Regions from separate parts of the Geobacillus stearothermophilus ATCC 12980 genome, predicted to be linked through region 3. Evidence: riboswitches for the same ligand, from Rfam matches in the RefSeq annotation. Region 3 holds a riboswitch; each other region holds the start of a gene.

What was found. A riboswitch is a leader RNA that binds a small molecule or an ion and turns the genes downstream of it on or off. The one in region 3 is predicted to bind S-adenosylmethionine.
Positions count from the first base shown of each region.
Region 1: another riboswitch for S-adenosylmethionine. It lies ahead of mtnW (2,3-diketo-5-methylthiopentyl-1-phosphate enolase); the one in region 3 lies ahead of QSJ10_RS03165 (bifunctional homocysteine S-methyltransferase/methylenetetrahydrofolate reductase).
Region 2: another riboswitch for S-adenosylmethionine. It lies ahead of metK (methionine adenosyltransferase); the one in region 3 lies ahead of QSJ10_RS03165 (bifunctional homocysteine S-methyltransferase/methylenetetrahydrofolate reductase).

Region 1 is NZ_CP128494.1:784,923-787,179, reverse strand. It holds gene mtnX (2-hydroxy-3-keto-5-methylthiopentenyl-1-phosphate phosphatase) at 1-161, opposite strand, end outside; gene mtnW (2,3-diketo-5-methylthiopentyl-1-phosphate enolase) at 158-1,399, opposite strand; SAM riboswitch class I at 1,477-1,585, opposite strand; gene QSJ10_RS04265 (pyridoxal phosphate-dependent aminotransferase) at 1,725-2,257, opposite strand, start outside.
Region 2 is NZ_CP128494.1:2,247,630-2,249,886, reverse strand. It holds gene pckA (phosphoenolpyruvate carboxykinase (ATP)) at 1-320, opposite strand, end outside; SAM riboswitch class I at 539-653, shown strand; gene metK (methionine adenosyltransferase) at 783-1,994, shown strand; gene QSJ10_RS12130 (gamma carbonic anhydrase) at 2,017-2,257, opposite strand, start outside.
Region 3 is NZ_CP128494.1:581,053-583,309, forward strand. It holds gene QSJ10_RS03165 (bifunctional homocysteine S-methyltransferase/methylenetetrahydrofolate reductase) at 1-1,031, opposite strand, end outside; SAM riboswitch class I at 1,103-1,205, opposite strand; gene QSJ10_RS03170 (zinc ribbon domain-containing protein) at 1,338-1,721, opposite strand; gene QSJ10_RS03175 (hypothetical protein) at 2,023-2,193, shown strand; gene QSJ10_RS03180 (uberolysin/carnocyclin family circular bacteriocin) at 2,257-2,257, shown strand, end outside.

The DNA.
Region 1 (2,257 bases), 200 kb from region 3:
ATTTTTCCGACGCCTTCCTGAACGGAGATGCGCTGGGCGAGAATGTCGTCCTTTAGTGCCTCCCACTCCGGCGGGGCGAACTGTTTCATAATCGCGATGATGTTGTCGTTTTCCGTGATCGTGCCGTCAAAATCGCAAAAAAGAACGAGTTGTTTCGTCATGCTTCCACCTCAATAGCGCCCCAGCGGTCGATCGCCTTTTGCAGCGCCTCGTTGTCTTTCGCCGCTTCACGAAGCGGACGGCCGACCAGCGCTGCGTCGATGGCGGCGCGAAACGCCTTTCCGCCGCCGATCGCCCCGTCCGGGTGGCCGTGGATGCCGCCGCCGGCGTTGACGACGCTGTCAAGGCCAAAATCGCGGACAAGGAGCGGCACCAAGCCCGGATGGATGCCGGCCGATGGCACTGGAAACGCCCGGGCAAACGGCTCTTGTTCATCGGTCAGCGCCCGGGCGATGCCAAGCGCCTGCTCGCGCTCCAAGGCGACGCTGCCGTACGGCGACGGGAACAGAACAAAGTCGGCGCCGGCAAGCCGCAAAAGCTTTCCAAGCAAGAGCGACGGGGCGACGCCGTAAAACTCCGACGGCGTGATCGCGCCGCTGAACGCCGGGTGGGCCATGATCGGAACGGAAATCTCTTCATCTTCCCGCAACCCTTGTAGGACGTCCAATCCATAGGCGAACACGTTGAACAACAGCACATCGGCGCCAAGCTCAGCCGCCCGTTTCGCTTTTTCTTTCAGTTCAAACGTTTTGCCGGTCAAGTTGACGGCATACAGCGTCCGCTTGCCTGTTTGTTCGTACACCTCTTCGAGCGCCGCTTTGCCTTCTGTAATGCGCTTCGCAAATGGCAGACGATCGCTGTCAAACAAAATTTCGTCATCTTTGACCAAGTCAACGCCGCCAAGCGCTTGCTTTTTCAACTCTGATGTCAAATACGCCAAATCGCGGCCAACGATGCCCTTGAAAATGCTCATCAACAGCGGGCGGTCGTACACTCCGACCTTTTCGCGAATGCCGGCGATGCCAAAGCGCGGCCCCGGAAACTGCCGCTTCCATTCTTCCGGAAATTCCAAATCAAGCAACCGCACTTCCCCGTCAAGCGACAGCTTGCCGAACGTCGTCACCAACAATGCTGGCAAATCGGCGCTGAAGTTGACGGTCGGGTAAGCGATTTTGACGATTGCCCGCTTCAACCGCTTGCCGAAATAGGCGTTTACCCGCTCGCTCTCGCCAAGCTCTTCGATCGCAACGACTTCCCCTTTATGCTTGCGAAGCTGGTCTTGCTCTAGCTGCGGCAAGTCGGTCCATGTGCCGACTGTCAAGCCGAGCGCGATTCCTTCCGCTTTTTGGCGAATATCGTGTTCATCATGAAGCAAATACGTCGCAATGACTGCACTCATCGTCCATCCCTCTTTCAATATATGGCGAAATAAAAAAGCCCCTTCCTAAGAAGAGGCGTCATTCATTCATGGCGCTCTTCTTATCTCCCAGCGTTTCCGCTGCAAGAATTAGCACCGTGCTTAGCGTGCGCCAAGCCGGTTGCCGGGCTTCATTGGGCTCGTCCCTCCGCCTGCTCTTGATAAGAAAGCCTGCTCGTTTATGCACTTGTCAAACGATTGGCAAATTTACTTTGAATTATGACAGCCTTTGCCGCCGTTGTCAATTATTTTTTTAAAATAGCCTGGTCAACGTTGTCCCGTCAACGGTTCATTGCCGCTCTTTTTTTCAAAACAATCCGAGCCGGCCGATCCGCTCCGCCGCTTCGCGAAGCCGCGCTTCATCGGTCAACAATCCAACGCGCACATACCCTTCGCCGTGTTTTCCAAAACCGATGCCTGGGGCGACGGCGACGTGCGCCCGCTCAAGCAACAGATCGGCAAATTCGGCGGATGATGCGCCTTTTGGCAACGGAAGCCAGGCGAAAAATGATCCAGACGGCGCCGGCGCTTCCCATCCGATCGTCGCGCGCAAAGCATGAATAAACGTATTGCGGCGCGCCTCGTACAAGGCAACGAGCTCCGCGACGCAGTCTTGCGGGCCGAGGAGCGCAGCTGCCGCCGCTTCTTGGACGGCGCCGAACAAGCTGACGTACAAATGATCTTGCAACAACTCAATGGCACGGATGATCCGCTCATTGCCGACAGCGAACGCCACGCGCCAGCCGGCCATATTGTACGTTTTCGAGAACGTGTAGATTTCAACGCCAATGTCTTTCGCCCCGTCCACTTCTAGAAAGCTGACCGGCTTTTGGCCGTCAA
Region 2 (2,257 bases), 1.2 Mb from region 3:
AAGACGAACAGTTCATCTTGTTTCATTAAATAATCGAGCACTTTGTCGTACAGTTTATCAAACGTCTCCGGAGACATCGGCTGGTTGACCGCGCCCCAGTCGATCGTTTGCTTCGTTGACGGTTCTTCGACGATGTATTTGTCTTTCGGCGACCGCCCTGTGTACTTGCCGGTTGTCACCGCGACGGCTCCGGTGTGGGTCAGCCGTCCTTCGTTCCGTTGCAGGACTTTCTCGACGAGCTCGGCGACGGACAATTGGTGATGTACGTACGGTTTTTGTAGCAATAAATCAAGCTTATTCGTCATGTTTGCGATCCCCATATTCAAAACCCGCCTTCTTTTTGTAATCACTCTTGAAAATAGTATAACACATTTTTATTAATAGTCCATACTAATTGTGTGGGTTTTTCAAACTTTATTTTGCCCAATGTGTCGATTTCCTTGAGGAAAGAATTTTCGCGGCTGGAAATGATAAAAAATGAATTTTGATAGTTGACTTTGCCGATTCCGTTGCGATAAGATAAGTCATTGAACGGATACTCTTATCCCGAGCCGGTGGAGGGACAGGCCCGATGAAGCCCAGCAACCGTCACAACTGGACATGTGTGAAATGGTGCTAACCTGTGGCAAGGCGCAGTCCTTGAACGATAAGAGTGAAAGGAAGCAATACGATTGCCATGACCTTTCCTCAGCCGTTACAGGAAAGGTTTTTTATATTGCGAAGGGAAAAAGGGAAATGAGTTCCGTGTCGCCACATCATGCCAAGAGGAGGAAACAAACCGAATGTCAGCCAAACGCCGCTTGTTTACTTCAGAGTCTGTGACGGAAGGACATCCGGATAAAATTTGCGACCAAATTTCTGACGCCATTTTGGATGCGATTTTGGAAAAAGATCCAAACGCCCGCGTCGCCTGCGAAACGAGCGTCACGACCGGGCTGGTGCTCGTGAGCGGGGAAATCACGACATCAACATACGTGGACATTCCGCGCATCGTCCGCGATACGATCCGGGAGATCGGCTACACGCGCGCCAAATACGGATTTGACGCTGATACGTGCGCGGTGCTGACGTCGATTGACGAACAATCGCCGGACATTGCGATGGGGGTGGATCGGGCGCTCGAGGCGCGCGAAGGTCAGATGACTGATGAGGAAATTGAAGCGATCGGCGCCGGCGACCAAGGATTGATGTTTGGGTTCGCCTGCAATGAGACGGAAGAATTGATGCCGCTGCCGATTTCGCTTGCGCACCGCTTGGCGCGCCGATTGGCGGAAGTGCGTAAAACGGACGTCTTGCCGTACTTGCGGCCGGACGGGAAAACGCAAGTGACGATCGAATACGATGAAAACGGCAAACCGGTGCGCGTCGATACGATCGTCGTTTCCGCGCAGCACCATCCGGAAATTACGCAAGAGCAAATCGAGCGCGACATTAAAGAGCAGGTCATCAAGCCGGTCGTGCCCGCGGAGCTGCTTGATGAGAACACGAACTATTTCATCAACCCGACAGGACGGTTTGTCATCGGCGGTCCGCAAGGGGATGCTGGGTTGACGGGGCGCAAAATCATCGTCGATACGTACGGCGGCTACGCCCGCCACGGCGGTGGCGCGTTCTCGGGCAAAGATCCGACGAAAGTCGACCGCTCGGCAGCGTATGCGGCCCGCTATGTCGCGAAAAACATCGTCGCGGCAGGACTGGCCGACAAATGCGAAGTGCAGCTCGCCTACGCGATCGGCGTCGCCCGTCCGGTATCGATTTCCATTGATACGTTCGGCACCGGCAAAGTGTCGGAAGACATTTTGATTGAGGTCGTGCGCAGCAACTTCGATCTCCGCCCGGCGGGCATCATCAAAATGCTTGACCTGCGCCGCCCGATTTACAAACAGACGGCTGCTTACGGCCATTTTGGGCGTACGGACATCGACTTGCCGTGGGAGCGCACTGATAAAGCGACGACGCTGAGAGAACAAGCGCTGGCGCTGGCGGACAAGTGATGAAAGAAAAAGAGCTGCCTGATCACGGTAGCTCTTTTTTGTCGGCGCACGATGTCCGCTGTTGCTGCAGCGCTTTGTAATACTGCCCTTTCTCGACATATTCGCGGCGGATGCGCTCCATTTCGCGGATATCGTCTTCCGTCAGTTCGCGGACGACTTTCGCCGGTCGGCCGAGGGCGAGCGTGTTGGGTGGAATTTTTTTGCCCGGCGGCACTAAACTGCCGGCGCCGATAAACGCGCCTTCCCCGATTTCCGCGCGGTCC
Region 3 (2,257 bases):
TGGAGCGCTTTCGCCCCAGCAAGAAACTTGTCAATGCCGAGTTGCTTCGGCGGATCTAGCTCCACAATGACCGAGCGGTACGTGCGGGCGAGCTCGGGAAGCGGAGTCGGCGCGGGCCGATCGGCTTGCACCGATACAGATGCCGTGCGCCGCTTCACCGTTTTTTCCGTCACCGGCGTCCGGTCGGCGAGCGCCTTTGCCATTGCCTCAATATGTTTCGGCGTCGTGCCGCAGCACCCGCCGATCAAGCGCACCCCTTGGTCGCGGAACGCTTTGGCTGTTTCCTCGAAATATTCAGCGTTCGTCTCATAGACAAGCCGGCCATCGCGGTAATCCGGGAGGCTCGCATTCGGATACGCCGACAAAAACGCCTGCTTTGGCAGCGGCACTTCCTCGAGCGACCGAAGCATATGATATGGACCGAGACGACAGTTCAGTCCGACGACATCGGCCCCGAGCGCCTCCAGGCGGATAAGGGCGTCCGCGAGCGGCGTGCCATCTTGCAAGACGCCGACTTCATGGAGCGAGACGTGAGCGATAATCGGCAAGTCGGTCTCTTTGCGGGCGATGGCAAGCACCGTCTCCAACTCTTCCAAATCGTAATACGTCTCGAGCAGCACGCCGTCGACTCCTTCAGCCAGCAGGACAAACAGCTGCTCGCGAAACGTCCGTTTCACTTCTTCAAGCGTGACGACGCTTTTGTTTAACGTGCGCAGCCCCCCGATCGTTCCGAGCACGTATGCCCGCCCGTTCGCCGCTTGCCTGGCGAGCCGCACCGCCGCGCGGTTGATGGCCGGCACCTCATCTTCAAGGCCGTAGCGGGCGAGTTTCACATAGTTGGCGCCGTATGTATTCGTCTGAATGACGTCGGCGCCCGCGGCGATATACGCTTCATGAATATGGACGATTTCATCTGGATTGGATAAATTCAATTCTTCAAAACAACGGTCAATGCCGTGCGAATATAAAAGCGTTCCCATCGCCCCGTCGGCGATGAGAATGCGCTCTTTCAACTCATCCAGCAATCCCACGTTCGATTCCCCCGTTTCTCCGTAGTAAAAGAAAAAAGCCTTCTATAAGAAGAAGACTTTTCATTCGCTTCTTCTTATCTTCCAGGCTTCCGCCTGTCTGGATTTAGCACCTTGGCCGCGGGCCAGGTTGCTGAGGGTTCACCGGGCCAGTCCCTCCCCCTCTCTTGATAAGAATGCCGGTATGCAATTGTGCGGTGACGTTTTGATGATTACTATATAATTTAATGTATTTTTCGAAATTATTCAATACGGTGAAGAAGGAAATTTCAAAAGTTAAAGAGATTCAGATAAAAAGAGCGGCTCGCGTCAAGGGCTCGGCGCTTTCCCGCATCGGGGGCAAAACTGAAAATCACGCTGCACATGTTCTCCGCAGTATGGGCAATACTTGTTTGTTTTCTCTTTGCCTCCAAATCGGACGTTCAGTGGGTCGGGCTCTTCCTCGCTGACGACAATGTCCAATAAGGACATGCGTTGTTTTCCCGTCGCATTTTTGTAATGGTAAATTGCTTGAAATACACCGATGGCGATGACGACAAGGCCGAAAAACGGAAAAAAGCGGGCGGCGGGAAACGGCGAGTCCGCGGTGATGGAGAAGGTCATCACCATCCAAAAGATGCCGAACAACACAGCGGCGATGCTGCCGAACAGCCCTTGCATCGACGGGACGCGGCCGGGTTTGATGCTTTTCAAGTGGATTCCTTCTCCATTCGTTTCATGTTGGTTGGGATTATTATACCATATGATGATGTAGGAAACATGGGATGACGTAATAAAAAAGAAGCATTGTATCTCCTCCCTTACCTTGTACTAATCTCTTAAAAGCATCTCTGTTTCATGTCAATAGCACGAAATATGTCGAAATATGTAAAAAAAAGATAAAATTATCGAACGATTTCTCTTTTTTTTTTTTTAGAGTCAAGGTGTATAATTAAAATGGATGATATTAACAAGGAATTTACTAGAAACCGCATCGCAGACAGGAGTGAAGTGGGTGAAACAATGGTCGTGGCCGTATTTTATTCTGATTAGCCTGCCGCTTGTTGTGTTGATTGGAGTTGCTTTTCGCCTAAAAGCGGCCAGCATGCCCATCAAAATAGGATTTATTGTATTGGTGCTGCTTTACGGCGGGGTTTATTCTCGTTTAGTGCGAAGGATGAGATAGACACAGAATGTTTTTGAAAAAAGTTTTGATCGATTATCATTTACTGGAAGGAGATGATAGGTTA